DNA from 4 places in the Gottfriedia acidiceleris genome. Region 4 is predicted to be linked to each of the others. Evidence: riboswitches for the same ligand, from Rfam matches in the RefSeq annotation. Region 4 holds a riboswitch; each other region holds the start of a gene.
The links. Region 4 has a riboswitch for S-adenosylmethionine ahead of MY490_RS19560 (methionine ABC transporter ATP-binding protein). Riboswitches for the same ligand answer to the same signal wherever they lie in the genome.

Region 1: linked by a shared signal. The riboswitch ahead of MY490_RS16490 (LLM class flavin-dependent oxidoreductase) and the one ahead of MY490_RS19560 (methionine ABC transporter ATP-binding protein) in region 4 are both predicted to bind S-adenosylmethionine.
Region 2: linked by a shared signal. The riboswitch ahead of MY490_RS13875 (trans-sulfuration enzyme family protein) and the one ahead of MY490_RS19560 (methionine ABC transporter ATP-binding protein) in region 4 are both predicted to bind S-adenosylmethionine.
Region 3: linked by a shared signal. The riboswitch ahead of mtnK (S-methyl-5-thioribose kinase) and the one ahead of MY490_RS19560 (methionine ABC transporter ATP-binding protein) in region 4 are both predicted to bind S-adenosylmethionine.

What each region holds. Positions count from the first base shown of each region.
Region 1 covers NZ_CP096034.1:3,477,683-3,482,081, reverse strand. The annotation lists gene MY490_RS16500 (GerAB/ArcD/ProY family transporter) at 1-545, shown strand, start outside; gene MY490_RS16495 (Ger(x)C family spore germination protein) at 542-1,633, shown strand; SAM riboswitch class I at 1,787-1,893, shown strand; gene MY490_RS16490 (LLM class flavin-dependent oxidoreductase) at 2,039-3,088, shown strand; gene MY490_RS16485 (ATP-grasp domain-containing protein) at 3,104-4,060, shown strand; gene MY490_RS16480 (histidine phosphatase family protein) at 4,320-4,399, shown strand, end outside.
Region 2 covers NZ_CP096034.1:2,910,049-2,914,447, forward strand. The annotation lists gene MY490_RS13870 (trans-sulfuration enzyme family protein) at 1-995, opposite strand, end outside; gene MY490_RS13875 (trans-sulfuration enzyme family protein) at 1,001-2,170, opposite strand; SAM riboswitch class I at 2,252-2,355, opposite strand; gene MY490_RS13880 (ATP-dependent DNA helicase) at 2,435-4,399, opposite strand, start outside.
Region 3 covers NZ_CP096034.1:2,819,012-2,823,410, reverse strand. The annotation lists gene MY490_RS13395 (pyridoxal phosphate-dependent aminotransferase) at 1-577, opposite strand, end outside; gene MY490_RS13390 (carbon-nitrogen family hydrolase) at 721-1,503, shown strand; SAM riboswitch class I at 1,567-1,725, shown strand; gene mtnK (S-methyl-5-thioribose kinase) at 1,797-2,972, shown strand; gene mtnA (S-methyl-5-thioribose-1-phosphate isomerase) at 2,979-4,028, shown strand.
Region 4 covers NZ_CP096034.1:4,118,265-4,122,663, forward strand. The annotation lists gene metQ (MetQ/NlpA family ABC transporter substrate-binding protein) at 1-485, opposite strand, end outside; gene MY490_RS19555 (methionine ABC transporter permease) at 508-1,176, opposite strand; gene MY490_RS19560 (methionine ABC transporter ATP-binding protein) at 1,178-2,191, opposite strand; SAM riboswitch class I at 2,331-2,441, opposite strand; gene MY490_RS19565 (hypothetical protein) at 2,519-2,881, opposite strand; gene MY490_RS19570 (thioredoxin family protein) at 3,081-3,404, opposite strand; gene MY490_RS19575 (ribonuclease M5) at 3,420-3,770, opposite strand; gene gcvH (glycine cleavage system protein GcvH) at 3,985-4,368, opposite strand.

The sequences.
Region 1 (4,399 bases), 640 kb from region 4:
TTTCGGCTTCTACTTATTTTTTTATAGGCTATATAAATCTAGTTATCCTCAATCGTTATCTTGATACTAAAAAGGTTGTTAGATTTTTGTGGATTTTACCTTTAATCGGATTGATTGTAATTAGTTTTACATTTTTCGTCCCAATTGCTTTTTTAGGTGTTAAAGGAGTTAATGATGTAGTGTTTCCTTGGATTTTCATAACTGATTCTCTTAGGATGGAATATGGGTTTATCGAAAGAGTGCTATATTTGATGCTTTATATATTCCTTTTGTTATCACTGCTCTTTGGCATATTAACATGGCATGTTGGTTTAAAACTATTTGAAGGAATGTTCTTTAATTATAATTTGAAACCTGCTAAAAAAAGGAAATTTTATGGATATATGATCTTACTATTTTTTGGAGTCCTTACGATGATTTTGCAGATGATTACTAACGAAAGAGAATTATTTGATCTTATTAAAATATGGCAAAATATCCGTTTTCCTGCTGAAGTCATATTAGTAGGTTTAATTTTTTTCTTATCTCGGAGGCAAAGAGCATGAAACGTATTTTAACGTTATTGTTAATTATGGAATTAAGTTTTATGTCTGGTTGCCAATTACTCGATGTTGATAAACGTTTTTTTGTCGTAGGCATAGGAATCGATCAAACAGATGAAAATGGCGTCTACCTTGTGTCAGTGAAATTAGCCATCCCTTCAGCACAAGTTGGAGCAGGAAGGTCTAATTTTCAAATTATCTCTCAAAAATCAACTTCAGTTTCTGAGGCAATTAGAATAATCCAATCTTTAGTAGATAAAAAATTGGATTTTGCTCATTGTAGGATAATCGCTATCGATAAAGAGCTACTAGTTGTAAACCAAATTGATTTGATGAAGTGGTTTATTAAACGGCCAGATATTCAAGGAGTTGCTTATGTAGCTGTAGGAGAACCATCTGCAAAAGAAGCTTTATCATGGAAGGTTAAATCAGAGAGATTAGCGGGTAACGCTGTTGTGTTAGCTTTTAATGAAGAATTAAATAGGTCACCATATGTAATGACAGAGATACTTAATGATTATTATATGCGATTGAAGGAAAACGGTATAGATCCATATTTACCTATTCTTGAACCGTTCGATAGTTCCTTTAAAATTAATACTTCCGCAGTTTTTAAAGGAACAAAATTTAAAGCTGTATTAAATCGCGATGAAACAAGATTACTTAATGAGCTTTTAAATCCAGAAAAAACAACACTAATTAATGTTGGAAAAGGAAAAAATCAATTTTACGTAAGTGCTGGAAATACGAAAACTGACATGGAAATCGTTGTGCCCAAAAATAAAAAGCCATATGTAGACGTTCATATAAAGGTAAAAGGATTTATTGAGGAATCTAAAAAATCAATACATCAAAATAGAGAATTGAAAGAGTATGAGAAAATAGCATCAATATTTATGAGCTCAAGAACAAAAAAATTTCTAGAACGGCTACAGGAATTAAATGTTGATCCACTTGGACTTGGGTTAAACTTTCAAGCAAAATACGGAGTGACAAAAAAAGAAATAAATAAGTGGGAAGAAATTTATCCGAAACTTGAATTTCGAGTAAAATCAGAAGTGAACTTAAAGGGAACTGGTACTATGTATTAACTTCGATTGAATGTTAATTAAATAATTATAAAATTTTATCTTTACTAATAAATACAACAATGAAAGCGCTGTCTTAATAAAAATGTTTAAATTCCATTATTGACAATCTGTTTACTAGGATTTAAGATTCAGTTAAAGAAATTACATAATTCAAACTTATCGAGAGTGACCGAGGGATCAGGCCCTATGACGTCCGGCAACCTCCTTTTTAAGGAACGGTGCCACTTCCTGCAGAATGAAATCATTCTGATAGATAAGTCGAAAACAATTGTTTCCGATGCCTCTTTCTGAATGAAGGAGGCTTTTTCTATTTTTTATTTATTTACGCAGGAGGTTAAACAAATATAATCCCAACTTAACCAATGAGAAAACTAGATAATTTTAATGATAAAGGAGAGAATAGAAATGAAATATGGTTTTTGGTTACCGATTTTTGGAGGATGGTTACGTAATGTGGATGACGAAAGCATGCCACCAACATTTGATTATGCTAAAGAGGTCATTCAATCAGCTGAAAAATGGGGATACTCGACTACTTTAATCGCTGAATTATATTTAAACGATATTAAAGGTCCAGAGCATGATTCACTTGAAGCCTGGTCAACAGCAGCGGCACTTGCTGCAGTGACGGAAAAAATTGAAATTATGACCGCGATTCGTCCAGGTTTTCATAATCCAGCCGTAACAGCTAAAATGGCTGCTAATATCGATCAAATCAGTAACGGCCGTTTTACGCTAAACGTAGTTTCTGCATGGTGGGCAGAAGAAGCTCGTCAATATGGCGGTATTTTTACAGAACATGATGATCGTTATGCTCGTACAGAGGAGTTTATTGATGTTTTAAAAGGCTTATGGACAGAAGAAACATTCAATTATTCAGGAAAATTTTATGATTTAAAGGGTACGAAGCTTGCTCCTAAACCTGTTCAAAGACCAAATCCGATTCTTTATGCAGGTGGTGAAAGTGAAAAAGGCAAGCAAACAATTGTTGAAAAATGTGACGCATATGTGATGCACGGTGGAACAGTTGAAGAAATTAAACAGAAAGTAACAGATATGAAGGTACGTCGTGAACAAACTGGCAATGCACCTTTAAGTTCTTTCGGTATGGCTGCTTATGTTATTTGTAGAGATACAGAAGAAGAGGCTTTGGCTGAGCTTGAAAAAATTACGACTGTGAAAGATTCAAGCGGTTATGCTGGCTTTAAAGACTTCACGACAAAATCACAATTAGAGCAACAAATACAATTACAAGATTACTCAGTTTCAAATCGTGGTCTAAGACCAAATCTAGTAGGGACACCAGAGCAAATTGCAGACCGAATTTTACAATATGAAGAAGCTGACTTAGACTTATTATTATTACAATTTTCACCTCAACTAGAGGAAATGGAACGCTTTTCAAAGCAGGTTATGCCATTAGTAGAACAAAAACGTAGTTTAATAAAAAGCTAGAAAGGGGATATTAAAATGAGTAAGGTATATGTAATACATGAAAACAGTGAGTGGACAATCCATTTAACAAAAAGATTAGAGGAGCTTGGAGTTCCTTATGAGGAATGGCATTTAGATGAAGGTACGGTAGATTTATCAACAGAACCACCAGAAGGGATCTTTTATAGCCGAATGAGTGCTTCTTCTCATACACGTGATCATCGTTTTGCTGCTGAATTTACTGGGCAAGTATTAGCTTGGCTTGAAGCGCATGGTCGTACGGTTTTAAATGGAACGAATGCCTTGAAGCTAGAAGTTAGTAAGGTTTTACAATATTTAGAGTTAAACAAATATGGTGTTAAAACACCAAAAACGATTGCAGCTGTCGGTAAAGAAAACATTCTTAAAGCAGCTAATAGCTTTGAAGGACATTCATTTATTACGAAGCACAATCGTGCTGGTAAAGGATTAGGTGTCCAGTTATTCCATAGTGTTGATGCTTTAAAAGCTTATGTTGATGGACCGACTTTTGAAGAACCAGTCGATGGTATTACACTTATTCAAGAATATATCCAATCACCTGAAAGCTACATCACTCGTTGCGAATTTGTAGGAGGAAACTTTGTTTATGCTGTTAAAGTAGATACTTCAGAAGGGTTTGAACTATGCCCAGCGGATGCATGCCAAATTGGTGATTTATTCTGCCCAGTAGGAGAAGAAGTAGAAGAGAAGCCTAAATTCCAAATCATTGAAGGCTTTGAGGACGAAATTATAAATAAATATAAAGAGGTTCTAGCTAAAAATAATGTTCAAGTTGCTGGAATCGAATTTATCAAAAATGCTGAAGGGACAATTTTTACTTACGATATTAATACAAATACGAACTATAACTCAGATGCAGAAGAAAAAGCTGGAAAATTCGGAATGCTCGAATTAGCAGCATTTTTAAAGAAGACTTTGGAAGAAAAATACACTGCAACAGCAACGTCTTAAGTAGATTGTTAGAATAACCCAAAAGCTCAAACCTAAATATAACTAAGGTTTGGGCTTTTTTGTTGTCAGTTAGTTAAATTTTTTCTGGAACTTTAGAGTATTAGGCAATTATATGAGAGGAATATGCTAACGATTAATAATAATATATTGATAATATTAGATTGTAAGTTCTTAGTAATTTTTTAGGCTAAAAAGGTCAATTGAATTCGTTCCACTTGATTTTTAAAATGTACTTTTAAGATTCAAAAGGGGGATCCAAATGAAAAAGACTTTTTATTTAATGAGACATGGACAAACAGTATTTAATAAAAGAAGGAAGATTCAAGGGTGGTGTGATTC
Region 2 (4,399 bases), 1.2 Mb from region 4:
TAAGATACAATTGTTTCAACTCCGCCTAGTGAAACTGCAACTGCAACGTTTTCGACTGATTGCAGGAAACTTGTCGTTTGTTCAATTGTTTTTAGTGTGAATGAAAGGACTGCTCCTCCTCCAGTAGCTTGCTCAAAATGTACATCGTGACCAGGATGATCTTTTAGTCCTGGGTAATATACATCTTCAACTTCTTCTTGTTCTAGGAGCCAATTTGCTAATTTTGATGCAGTTTGTTCATAGGCATCCATACGAACTTTTAACGTCTTTAATCCTCTTAATGTTAACCAACAGTCTTGTGGACCTAAAATTGCTCCGAATGAATTTTGAATCGTGTATAAATCATTTGCAAGTTCTTCCGAATTTACGACTGCTAATCCTCCGATTACATCGCTATGGCCTGCAATAAATTTTGTTGCACTATGAACGACAATATCAGCTCCTAAATCTAATGGTCTTTGTAAATAAGGTGATAAAAAACTATTATCTACAATGACAAGTATGTCATTTTCTTTTGCTATTTTAATTGCACTACTTAAATCAGTAATTTTCAAAAGAGGGTTAGACGGTGTTTCTAAATAAAGTCCTTTTGTATTAGACTTTATCCCGGCTTTAATCTCTTGTAATTTAGAAGCATCTACGAATGTAAAATCGATTCCGAAACGATTTAATACTTTTGTCGCTATTCTAAATGTTCCTCCATACACATCTTCACAAATGACTATATGATCTCCAGCTGAGAACAAAGATAATACAGATGAGATTGCAGCCATGCCTGATGAAAACGCAAAGCCGCGCACACCATTTTCTAATTTTGCAATTGTATTTTCTAGCGCTTCTCTTGTTGGATTTCCACTTCTTGCATAGTCGTATTTACTAAAATTCTCTATATCAAATTGATGAAATGTTGAAGTCTGATAAATAGGTATACTTAACGCTCCTGTTGCCTGATCTATTTCGTTGCCATTATGAATTAATTTCGTTCCAAATTGCATACTCATCACCCCAATGCATTTTCTAAGTCATTTAATAAATCATCAATATGTTCAATACCAACAGATAATCGAAGTGTATGGTCATCTAGACCAAGCTTTCTTTTAAATTCTTCTGGCATTTCTGAATGAGTTTGCGTATGAGGATACGTAATTAATGATTCAACTCCACCTAAGCTTTCTGCGAATGTAATGACTTTAACGCTACCTAAGACCTGTTCAACCAAACTTAAATCTTTCACTTTAAATGAAATCATCGCACCAAATCCAGTTGCTTGTTCTTTAATAATTGAATACCCTTTATGTGTTGGTAACCCTACATAATATACATCAGTAACATTTGGATGATTTTCTAAAAACTTCGCAAGTACAATTGCATTTTTTTGACTGTATTCCATGCGTAAATGTAATGTTTTAATTCCTCTTAAAATTAACCAAGAGTCAAAAGGAGCTAATGTTGCACCTGTTGATTTTTGATAATAACGAATTCGTTCATTCGTATATTCTGAATTAGTCACGACAAAACCAGCAAGTGTATCATTATGTCCACCTAAATACTTTGTTCCACTATGAACAACAACATCTGCCCCTAATTCAATTGGTCTAAAGAAATAAGGTGTTAAAAATGTATTATCCACAATCACAATAATATCTCGTTCTTTTGCAATCTCTACTACTCTTTTTAAATCAGTTACTTTCATCATTGGATTTGATGGTGTTTCAATAAAAATTCCTTTTGTGTTCGGTTTAAGTGCATCAAGAATATTTTCAATTTCTGTAGTATCCACAAAATTATGCTCAAGTCCATATGGTGAATAAATTTCTTCGAATAAACGATATGTACCACCGTATAAATCATCTGAAACAATTAGGTGGTCACCTTTTTTAAATAAGCTTAATACTGCAGTAACGGCTGCATTTCCTGTTGAGAATGCAACACCATAATTTGCACTTTCTAATTTTGCAACAGTATTTTCGACTTCTTCTCGAGTTGGATTTTGTAATCTTGCATAATCATACCCCGTCGATTGATGAAGTCCTGCATGCTTAAATGTAGCAGATTGATAAATTGGATAACTGATCGCACCTGTTAATGGATCATAGCCTTTACTTCCATGTACAGCTACTGTTTCAATCGATGTTTTATTCGTGTTTAAAGCCTCTTTTGTGTTAGTCATTATAAATCCCCCATTTTAGTCAAATAAAAAACCACTTCCTAAAAAATAAGAAGTGGTTATGTCCGCAAAATATACATATCGCTCTTATCTTCCAGGTTTTTCACCTGCAGGATTTAGCACTTTCTAGTTTTCACTAGAGTTGCCGGGTTTCGTCGGGCCAGTCCCTCCACCGCTCTTGATAAGATTATTAAATTATATTGATAAGTATATTAAAAACTCTGATAATTATCAATCATTTTTTTTCATCAGTTAATTATTAACTTTTCATTTCCATGCTTCAGGTAATAAACTTTGATAAAGTGTGCTCTTATATCGATCATCAATTAGTAATAAAGTCCCTTCATCTGATTCAGATCGAATAACTCTCCCACCCGCTTGCATTACTTTATTCATACCTGGAAAGACATATGCATAATAATACCCATTTTTTCCTACCGACTGAAAATGCTCCTTTAAAATATTTCTTTCTAAACAAATCTGCGGCAATCCTACACCAACTATTACGACACCATTTAATCGATCACCCTTTAAATCGATCCCTTCAGAGAATATACCACCTAATACAGCAAAGCCAACTAACGTTTCCTCATTGAGACTATCAAATTGTACAAGGAACTCTTCTCGCTCAATTTCAGTCATACCATTTTCTTGAATAATTGTTTTTATGTTAGGGTATTTCTCTTTAAATAAATCAACACTTTGAATTAAATATTGATAAGACGGATAAAAAACTAAATAATTACCTTTTCTTTTCGTAATTTCTTTATACACCGAATCAATTAATCTTTCTAAATTTCTTTCACGATCTTGATATCGTGTTGATAGAGGGTCAATTGTTACTTCCAGTTGCTCCCTATGAAAAGGAGAATCGATTGAAATTGTATAATCACGACTTTGATCACCAAGCATATCTTGAAAATATTGTATTGGCGTTAAAGTAGCTGAAAAATAGATTGTAGAGCGAAATCTTTTTATTACGTCATTCACTACTTTAGATGGATCAAGGCAAAATAACTTTAAATGAACTTCACTTTTATAAAATTCATAGTAGCATACGTAATTTTCATCAAAAAATTCTGTAATTTTGACGAAGTTAAGTGACTCAAAATAAGTATCAAGTAAAAGTTCTTTATTTTCGTCCTCGTCCATTTCCTGTAATTTTATTTCAACAATTTCATTAAATGTATGTAGAAGTTCCAATAAATCCTCATCAATTTCTTTTGAAACTGGGGTTACAACGTCCTTCCATTTCTTTCTTAATTCAATCAATCGCTTATTTATTTCATTTATTATGGCATAAAGTTCATCTTTTACATTTTTATATCTATTTTTCAACTCTAAAAATTTAGATTTGAATAGACTTGCAGAATACATTTCTCTTGCCCGATCAACAAGATTATGAGCTTCATCAATTAATAAAACTGAACTTCGTTTATGTTCATCAAATAATCGTTTCAACGATACTCTTGGATCGAAAATATAATTCACATCACAAATAATAGCATCTGAAGAATTTAATAAATCTAATGAGTATTCAAAAGGACAAACTGTATGTTTTCGTGCATATACTTCTATTTTCTCTCTGGTTAGCGCTTTTTCCGATGAAAGTATATCAAGGACAGCATCATTTATCCGGTCATAATAACCATTGGCATATTCACAATAATCCTTTTGACACATCGTCTCTTCCTTAAAACAGATTTTATCTTTTGCTGTAATCGTCGTACACTTTATACAAAGTCCTTGATCTGTCATGCGTTTAAACGCTTCTTCGGCAACAGTCCTAGTAATCGTCTTAGAAGTTAAGTAAAACATCCGATTTATACTATTTTCACCTATACTTTTAACAGTTGGAAAAATAGTTGATACCGTTTTTCCTATTCCAGTTGGTGCAACAGCAAATAAATTATTACCTTCTTGAATCGTTTGATAGACTGCACCAGCTAATTTTCTTTGTCCTTTTCTAAAAGAAGGAAAGGGAAAATTTAATTCTTTTATTGTCTCATTCCTTAACACAATATGATCATATTTCCATTTTGCAAATGGATAATAAATTTCTAGCATTTTGTATAAGTAATTTGTTAATTCATCCTTTGTAAACAAAAGATCGAAGCTTATTTTTTGTTCAGTTAAAATGTTAATATATGTAAGTCTAAGTATAATCTTTTCAAGCTTTAATTCTTCGCAAATAAAATATCCATACACTTTTGCTTGAGCCCAATGAACAGG
Region 3 (4,399 bases), 1.3 Mb from region 4:
TTTCTTTAAAAAATTCTTCTGTTGCTATAGCTCCTGTGGGATTATTTGGATAATTAATAAATAATATTTTACTAGCTTCCAAAACATCCTGAGGAATTAATTTATAATCTGGTAAAAATTGATTTTCTTCAAGTAATGGAAGCATGTATGGAACTGTTTTTGAAAGAGATATACCAGATAAATAGTCTGGATAGCCTGGGTCTGGAACTAAAATTGTATCTCCTTCGTCACATAAACAAAGTGGTAGCTCAACTAATCCAGCTTTTCCACCGAATAATATGGCTACTTCTTCATCTGGGTCTAAATCAACATCATACTCTCGTTTATAAAATTCTACAACAGCATTTTTTAAAGAGCTCATTCCTCTAAACGGAGAATAACGATGAGTTAATGGGTTCTCAACAGACTTTTGCAATGCTTTTATAATATGGTCTGGTGTAGGTTGATCTGGATTTCCTTGACCAAGATTAATGACATCATGACCATTACCTATTGACTGATTCACTTTTTGGACTAGTGAAGCAAAAAATTGTTTTGGTAAATTGTTTAATAGTTTACTATGATTCAAGTTAATCACTCCAAAAATATAATAAAATTAATTTGAATAGATCGTTTCTTAATCGAATGATTTTCATGAACGACTGTTGCAATAACTTTCACCATCATATATGCTCGATTTAAAAATGTCTATAAAATTTAGAATAGGGTGAATAAATTGTGATTAAAATTGCGTGTATTCAATCTGACGTTATTTTAGGTAAATCAAAAGCTAATTTAGAAAAAATGAAAACTCAAATAAACGAAGCTGTTAAAGAAAATGTCCGTATAATAGTATTACCAGAATTATGGACAACAGGCTATTGTTTGGAAGAAATTGGTTTGCACACAGGAGAACAAGAAGCTGTTATTTCTGAACTTCAGTCCATCGCAAAATTAAATAACGTAATATTGATTGCTGGTTCGTTCCCAATTGCAAGGGAAAATGGTGTTACGAATACGTTATTTGTTATTAGCTGTACTGGCGAATTAGTAAAAACTTATGATAAAGTTCATTTGTTCCAGTTAATGAACGAGCATCATTATCTACAATCAGGTGAAACAGATGGCCTTTTTGAAATTGATGGATTAACGGCTGCAGGTTTTGTTTGCTATGATTTGCGTTTTCCGGAATGGATTGGAGCTCATTCCCAAAAAGGTGCAAAAGTTTTATTTTTCGTTGCCGAATGGCCAATTCAAAGAATGAACCATTGGGAAATCTTATTAAAAGCAAGAGCAATCGAAAATCAGTGTTATGTTGTTGCTTGTAATCGAGTAGGAAAAGATTTAGCAAATACATTTGGTGGAGGATCAATGATCATTGACCCTTGGGGAGAATTAGTTACTAAAGGTAGCACGAATGAAGAAATCGTTTTTGGCGAAATTGATCCGAAAAAAGTCGATGAAATACGTGGTACAATTCCTATTTTTGAAGACAGAAAAGAAGAAATTTACAAAAAGTTTTAAAAAAGTAATTGACAAATTAAAAAACGATAAACTAAAATACGATTATAAAATCAAATATGCGAACTCTTATTTCGAGTAGGCGGAGGGATTTGGCCCGACGATGCCCAGCAACCGACCGTAATACCATTGTGAAATGGGGCGTATTGAATACGCCTGAGCTTAAATGCTCAGTAAGGCACGGTGCTAATTCCAACAGAAAAGAAATTTTCTGGTAGATAAGAGACGAAAGCCAATTAGCATTGCCTCTTTTCGTCTCTGAAAAGAGGCTTTTTATTTTGCAAAATTCAAGGGGGATGAATTTAGTGACTGTCATTGAACGAAAAGAATATAGACCATTAACAGAAGCAACTGCAATTACTTATTTACAAAAACTTGGCTATTTTAAAAATGAACTATGTGAATGCATAGAAATTGGGGATGGGAATTTAAATTTAGTATTTAAAGTTAATCCAGTAGGAAGCGAGAAAGGGTTAATTATTAAACAGGCTCTACCATACGCAAAAGTTGTTGGTGAAAGCTGGCCACTTACTTTAAAGCGAGCTACGATCGAGAGTAATGCGACAAAAATATACAATGAGTTAATCCCGTTACATGCACCGAAAATTTTAGAACATGATGAAGAGCAAGCCGTAACTGTAATGGAGGATCTTTCACACTTACAAATTTTACGAAAAGGTTTCATTGAGAAAAAAAGCTATCCGTTTTTAGCTGAACATATCGGTGAATTTTTAGCTAAATCATTATTTTTCACTTCAGACTTCGGAACTTCACCAGCTAAGAAAAAAGAGCTAGAGTATCTTTTTAATAACCCTGACTTATGTGATATTACAGAAAACCTTGTTTATACAGATCCATTCTTTAACAGTGAAACAAATAGTTTTGAAGAAGAATTAACAGATGAAATTCAAGGACTATGGAATGATGCAGATTTACAAATTGAGGTTGCGAAACTAAAATTAGATTTTTTATCGAAAAAAGAAGCTTTATTACATGGTGATTTACATACGGGAAGCATTTTCGTATCTGAAACTGAAACCAAAGTAATTGACCCGGAATTTGCATTTGTCGGACCGATCGGATTTGATTTAGGGCAAATTCAAGCAAATTTGCTTTTTCAACTTTTCAGCCGTACTGAACTAAAAGACGAAATTATTGAACACATTTTAAACATTGAAAAAGTGTTTAATGAAACATTTATTCGACTATGGGAACAGCATAGTGTTAGACCATTTAACCAAAAAGCTCTGATTAAAGAAAAATTAGAAGGTTATTGGGTGGATGCAATTGGGGTTATTGGATGTGAATTAATCCGAAGAAGTATCGGTCTTGCTCACGTTGAAGATATTGATTCATTAGAACATAATCAAAAAATAGAAGCAAAGAAAAAAGTCTTAAAATTCGGAGTTTATTGTATAAAAAATAGATTTACTATTAGGAATATTGGAAATTTACTTATTGGATTGGAGTAATAATCGATGACTACATTACAGCAAATACCTGAATCATTACAATGGAACGGTGAAAGTTTAAAAATTTTAGACCAAACTAAACTACCAACGGAAATACACTATTTTGATGCAACGACATTATTAGATGTACGTGAAGCAATCGTAAAATTACAAGTAAGAGGAGCACCAGCGATTGGTTTAGCAGCTGCATATGGACTTTATTTAGGTGTTCGAGAACTTGAAACTGAACAAATTGATGAATTTCATCAACAAGCAAGATTATTAGCGGATGAACTAATTAGTGCTAGACCAACTGCAGTTAATTTAGCATGGGCCGTTGAAAAACTAATTGGATCAAGTAAAGAAGCAGTGACTGTATCCGAAGCTAAATTAATCATCATGGAAGAAGCGATTAAATTACATGTAGCAGATGAGGCAACTTGCAAGGAAATCGGAGAAAATGCTTTAACATTATTACATGACGGAGCTGCAGTATTAACTCATTGCAACGCAGGGAGTATTGCGACAAGTCGATACGGAACAGCTTTAGCTCCACTTCACTTAGCAAAAGAAAAAGGCTGGGAAATTTCGGCTTATGCAACAGAAACAAGACCAGTATTTCAAGGTGCGAGACTGACATCTTGGGAATTGAACCAAAGTGGTATTCCAGTTACATTATTAACTGATAATATGGTCGGCTACTTATTACAAAATAAAAAAGTAGATGCAGTTATCGTTGGTGCTGATCGCATTACAGCAAATGGAGATACTGCAAATAAAATTGGAACTTTACAATTAGCGATTTTAGCTAACTTTTACCAAATTCCATTTTATGTAGCTGCTCCATTATCGACAATTGATTTATCAATCGAATCAGGGAATGAAATTGTAATTGAACAACGCGACCGTACTGAAGTAACGCATATCGGAAATGTTCAAATTGCCCCTGAAGGAATAGATGTATTAAATCCAGCATTTGACGTGACGCCGAATGAATTAATAACGGCGATTATTACGGAAAAAGGAATTGTTTCTAGCGATTATAAGGAAACGTTTAAAAGTTGGGAGCAGGAGTAATTTAACTCCACTAAGTGAGCATTCATCAATTGTAAAAGTCCCTCAATTAGGTTTTGAGGGATTTTGATTGATAATTAAATGATTGTATTTAAAAGAGAAAAAGAGAAATTACGAATACAATTTTATTCGTTACGTTTTTCCCTAGGAAATAGTTAAAAAGTGCAGCTTTCTTCATTCTTACTTCATACTTGTTCAATCATAAAACTTTATTTGTAAAAGATTGGCTAGGTAAAGTTAAGTTGTGATTAAAAATATAAAAACCCCAGATTTTGAGTTTCAAAATATACGTTTTTTGAATCGGAATCTTCTATTAATATAGAAACTATATATAAAATCCTGAAAATACATAATAAAGCCAATCCTTTACTGTA
Region 4 (4,399 bases):
GGATCAATTCCAGCTTTAAGTTTAATTAAACCTTCTTGTTGTAACAAGCTTAACATACGACCATGATCAGCTACTGAGCTACTCATGATAATTTTAGCTCCATCTGGTAGATCATCTAAGCTCTTATATTTTTTAGAGTAGACTCCGATTGGCTCGATGTGGATCCCACCAGCGTTTTCAAATTTATAACCATTTTCTTTCATTTGAGATTCTAAATATGGAATGTGTTGGAAATAGTTTGCATCTAATTCTTTCGAAGCTAGTGCTTTATTTGGTAATACATAATCTTGGAATTTAACAATTTTTAAGTTAATTCCTTCTTTTTTAAGGATAGGTTTAGCTTGTTCTAAAATAACTGCGTGAGGTACATTTGATGCACCAACCACTAATTCTTTATTTTTATCTTCTCCACCTTTATTACATGCTGCTAAAGATAATGCTAAAACACCTGCTCCTAAAATTCCTACGATTTTTTTGAAATTCATTGTCAGTTCCTCCCTTATATGATTAAGCTCTTTTATCTATTTTTGTTGTTACTAAATCACCAATAAATTGAAGAATGAATACGATTAATAAAATAATTACTGTCGCAACAAGCGTTACTTGGTTATTAGAGCGTTGGTATCCTTCCATAAATGCTAAGTTACCAAGTCCACCACCACCTACTACACCAGCCATTGCTGTATAACCAACAATTGCAATTGTAGTAACAGTTAAACCTGAAATAATTGCTGGTAATGCTTCTGGAATTAATACTTTTACGATGATTGTAAATGTGCTAGCTCCCATTGCTCTTGCAGCTTCGATAACACCTTTATCAATTTCACGTAATCCGATTTCGACCATCCTTGCATAGAATGGTGCAGCACCAATAATTAATGCAGGTAATGCTGCTTTTGCTCCAAGCATAGAGCCAAGTATAAAGATCGTAAATGGAATTAATAAAATAATTAAAATGATAAACGGTATTGAACGAAAAATATTTACAAACGCTGCTAGGATTGTATTAAAAAATTTATTTTCAAGAAGCTGATCTTTACTAGTTAAAAATAAGAATAAACCTATTATTAGTCCAAAAATGAACGTTGCAAGAGCAGCGATTACTGTCATGAATAATGTTTCATGAGTAGCTAAAAGCATTGCATCCCAATCAACATTCGGAAAAAGTTGTGTCATCTTATGCTACCTCCACTTCAACTTGTTTTGATTCTAAGTAAGCAATTGCCTCTTTGATGTTATTTATGTCTCCAACAAGTTGAATCTTCATTGTCCCATAAGAGCCTTCAGCAGTTTGAACAATTTTTCCTTGCAAAATGTTAATTTCTATATCAAAGTGCTTAACAACCTCAGAAATATGAGGTTGATCTGCTTGACCATTTTTAAAGGTTAGCTTATAAGTATTATCCTTCCCATCACCTTCAGAAATTACTTCACTGTCTAATTCTTCATCATTGCCTTTGATTTGCGTCACAAATTTCTTTGTAATTGCTTGTTTAGGACGAGTAAATACATCAACAACATGGCCCTCTTCTACTACATTTCCGTTTTCCATTACAGCTACTCGTTGGCATATCTTTTGAATTACATGCATTTCATGAGTAATTAGGATAATTGTAATACCAAGCTGCTTATTAATATTTGTCAGTAAAGCTAATATTGAATCTGTTGTTTCAGGATCTAATGCAGAAGTTGCTTCATCGCATAAAAGAACATCTGGGTTATTAGCAAGTGCTCTTGCAATTCCGACACGTTGCTTTTGACCTCCACTAAGTTCAGAAGGATAAGCATTTTCTCTTCCTTCAAGACCTACAAGTTTAATTAATTCTTTTGCACGATTAATGCTTTCCTTTCTTGAAACTTTAGCAATTTCAAGTGGGAAAAGTATATTTTCTAATACTGTTCTCGACCACAATAAATTAAAATGTTGAAAAATCATCCCTATTTTCTGTCTTGCTTTTCTTAACTGACTTGATGAGCATTTAGAAATCGATTGACCATTAATAATCACTTCACCCGATGTAGGTGACTCAAGTCCATTTAGCATTCGTAATAGCGTACTTTTCCCTGCGCCGCTATATCCGATCATGCCAAAAATTTCACCCGCTTCGATCGTTAACGAAACATTTTGTACTGCGGTAACTGTGCCCTTTTTACCTTTGTATGTTTTACTTACATTATTTATTTGAATCATACACTTGATCTCCTTTCAAAACATTCTAACAACTTATCTTTCAATTTTTTGTAAGTAAGTACTTTTTTAGTCGCATAAAACAAAAAAACCTTTCAACTCACATGAGCAGAAAGGTTTAACATACAAAAAGTATTCCTTTCTCTCATCTCTCAAAGCATATGCTTTGCAGGAATTAGCACCATTTCAATGACAATCATTGACGGTTGCTGGGTTTCACAGGGCACAGTCCCTCCACCTCTCTCGATAAGAGTTAACTTACGATCTATTAAGTTGTTTAACGCAATTTCTTTAACGTAAGTCCAATTCTACAAAGTTAGACACTAGTTGTCAACAATTTTCTAAAAGTTTTTTTTCGTTATTAACACTCGTATATTGAAAAATTGTTTCCATTAGTAGTAATAATCGATAGTTCCCTTCAAAAGAAGCATCACTTAGTTTTATTAAGAGTCCTAACCTTTGCGAACCTGAATTTAGATATTCCCATCCATCTTTTGAAAAATTAACTCTAAGTTGCGGAATCGAACGATCAATTATCTCGATAAAAGGAGCCTTTTTACTTAACTTTATATACACTTTTTCATTTAGACAGTTAAATTCTACAATCCTTTCTTCGATTGGCAAAATAATTTGCAAATATTCTTTTTTTATAAATAAGTTTCTAGCTTGTCCAATCCACTCCTTGATTTCCATAATAAACACCTCTTCCGGATTCTTTAATCTTATTTTCTCATAGATAAGAGGTGTATTCTTTATAATTCGCTCGACATTTACCTTGATAATAATCTATATTTTAATTTTATTTCTACAGCATTCAACTCATTTCCCGAGAAATATGTCTAATATCTGGAAATATTTTAAGCCAAATAAAAAGAGTGCAAATAGTATGCACTCATCGTTTAATATATAAATTATATTTTTTTAACAATTCATGTAAATATGGTACAGACTGGAAAGCGTAAATTTTTTGTTTCATTTCCCCATTTTCAAAAATAAGTAAACAAGGTACACTTTCAACCTTCCAGCTTTGAGCTTCTTCCACTATTTCATTAATATTCACCTTACTTAGAGGTAAATTTGGCAGAATCTCATTTACAATTTCTAGCATTTTAGAAGCGACTTGGCATGTACCACACATTGCGGTATAAATATAAATAACTGTCGTCTCTTTTGATTGAATTCTTTGCATTATTTCATTCTTTGTCCATTGCTGCATAATCTTTATTCCTCTTTAATTTGTACGTAAATAATCTGTAAATACTAAAATATCTGCCCCTAATAATACACTAGCTAAATGTTGACTCGGAGCTGTTGCCACTTCACGATAACTTCTATCAATGTACAGATGCTCTGCCTGTGGAAATTCTCTTTTCAAGAGTCTTCTAAGCTTTTCACCAGCCTCATCTGCATCTACTAACACATAGATTTCTCTTAGATCTAACATTTCAGCAAGCTCATCTAGCTTTGAAGTACCAACTGTACCATTCGTACAGATAATATCTACAGGCTCCTTTATAATCGTCTGTATTTTTCTTTTATCAGTAGTACCTTCGACAATGATAACTTTTCTTTGATCTTCAATATTCACTGGGCATCACCTAATGTATAGGACTCAAAAACTTTTGACTAAAAATCTTTTGTATATAGTATATTCGATTTTCCTTTTGTTGTTTCCTTTTTTTCCCTAAATGAAAATGTCCCTTTAAATTATGTTTTATGTAAATAAGTTAAGCTTTATTACTTTTATTATACACATAAAATAAAAAAGCGCCCAAAAAGGACGCTTTTTTAGATAATTAATCTTGATTGATCATTTCTTCGTATTGACCAGCAGTCATTAACTCCTCAAGTTCAGAAGCATTTGTAGCTTCAACAACTACCATCCATGCTTTTTCGTAAGGAGATTCGTTTACGAATTCAGGATTTTCATCTAGATCAGAGTTTACTTCAATTACTTTACCACTGATTGGAGCATATAGTTCAGATACTGTTTTTACAGACTCAACGCTACCAAATGGCTCATTTATAGTTAGTTCATCGCCTACTTCTGGTAGCTCAACAAATACGATATCTCCAAGCTCTGATTGAGCGAAATGAGTAATACCGATATAGTATTTATTACCTTCAACTTTTACCCACTCATGTTCTTCTGAATAACGTAGTTCATTTGGAATTGACATTGTGAAAATCCTCCTCTGATTAATTACCTTA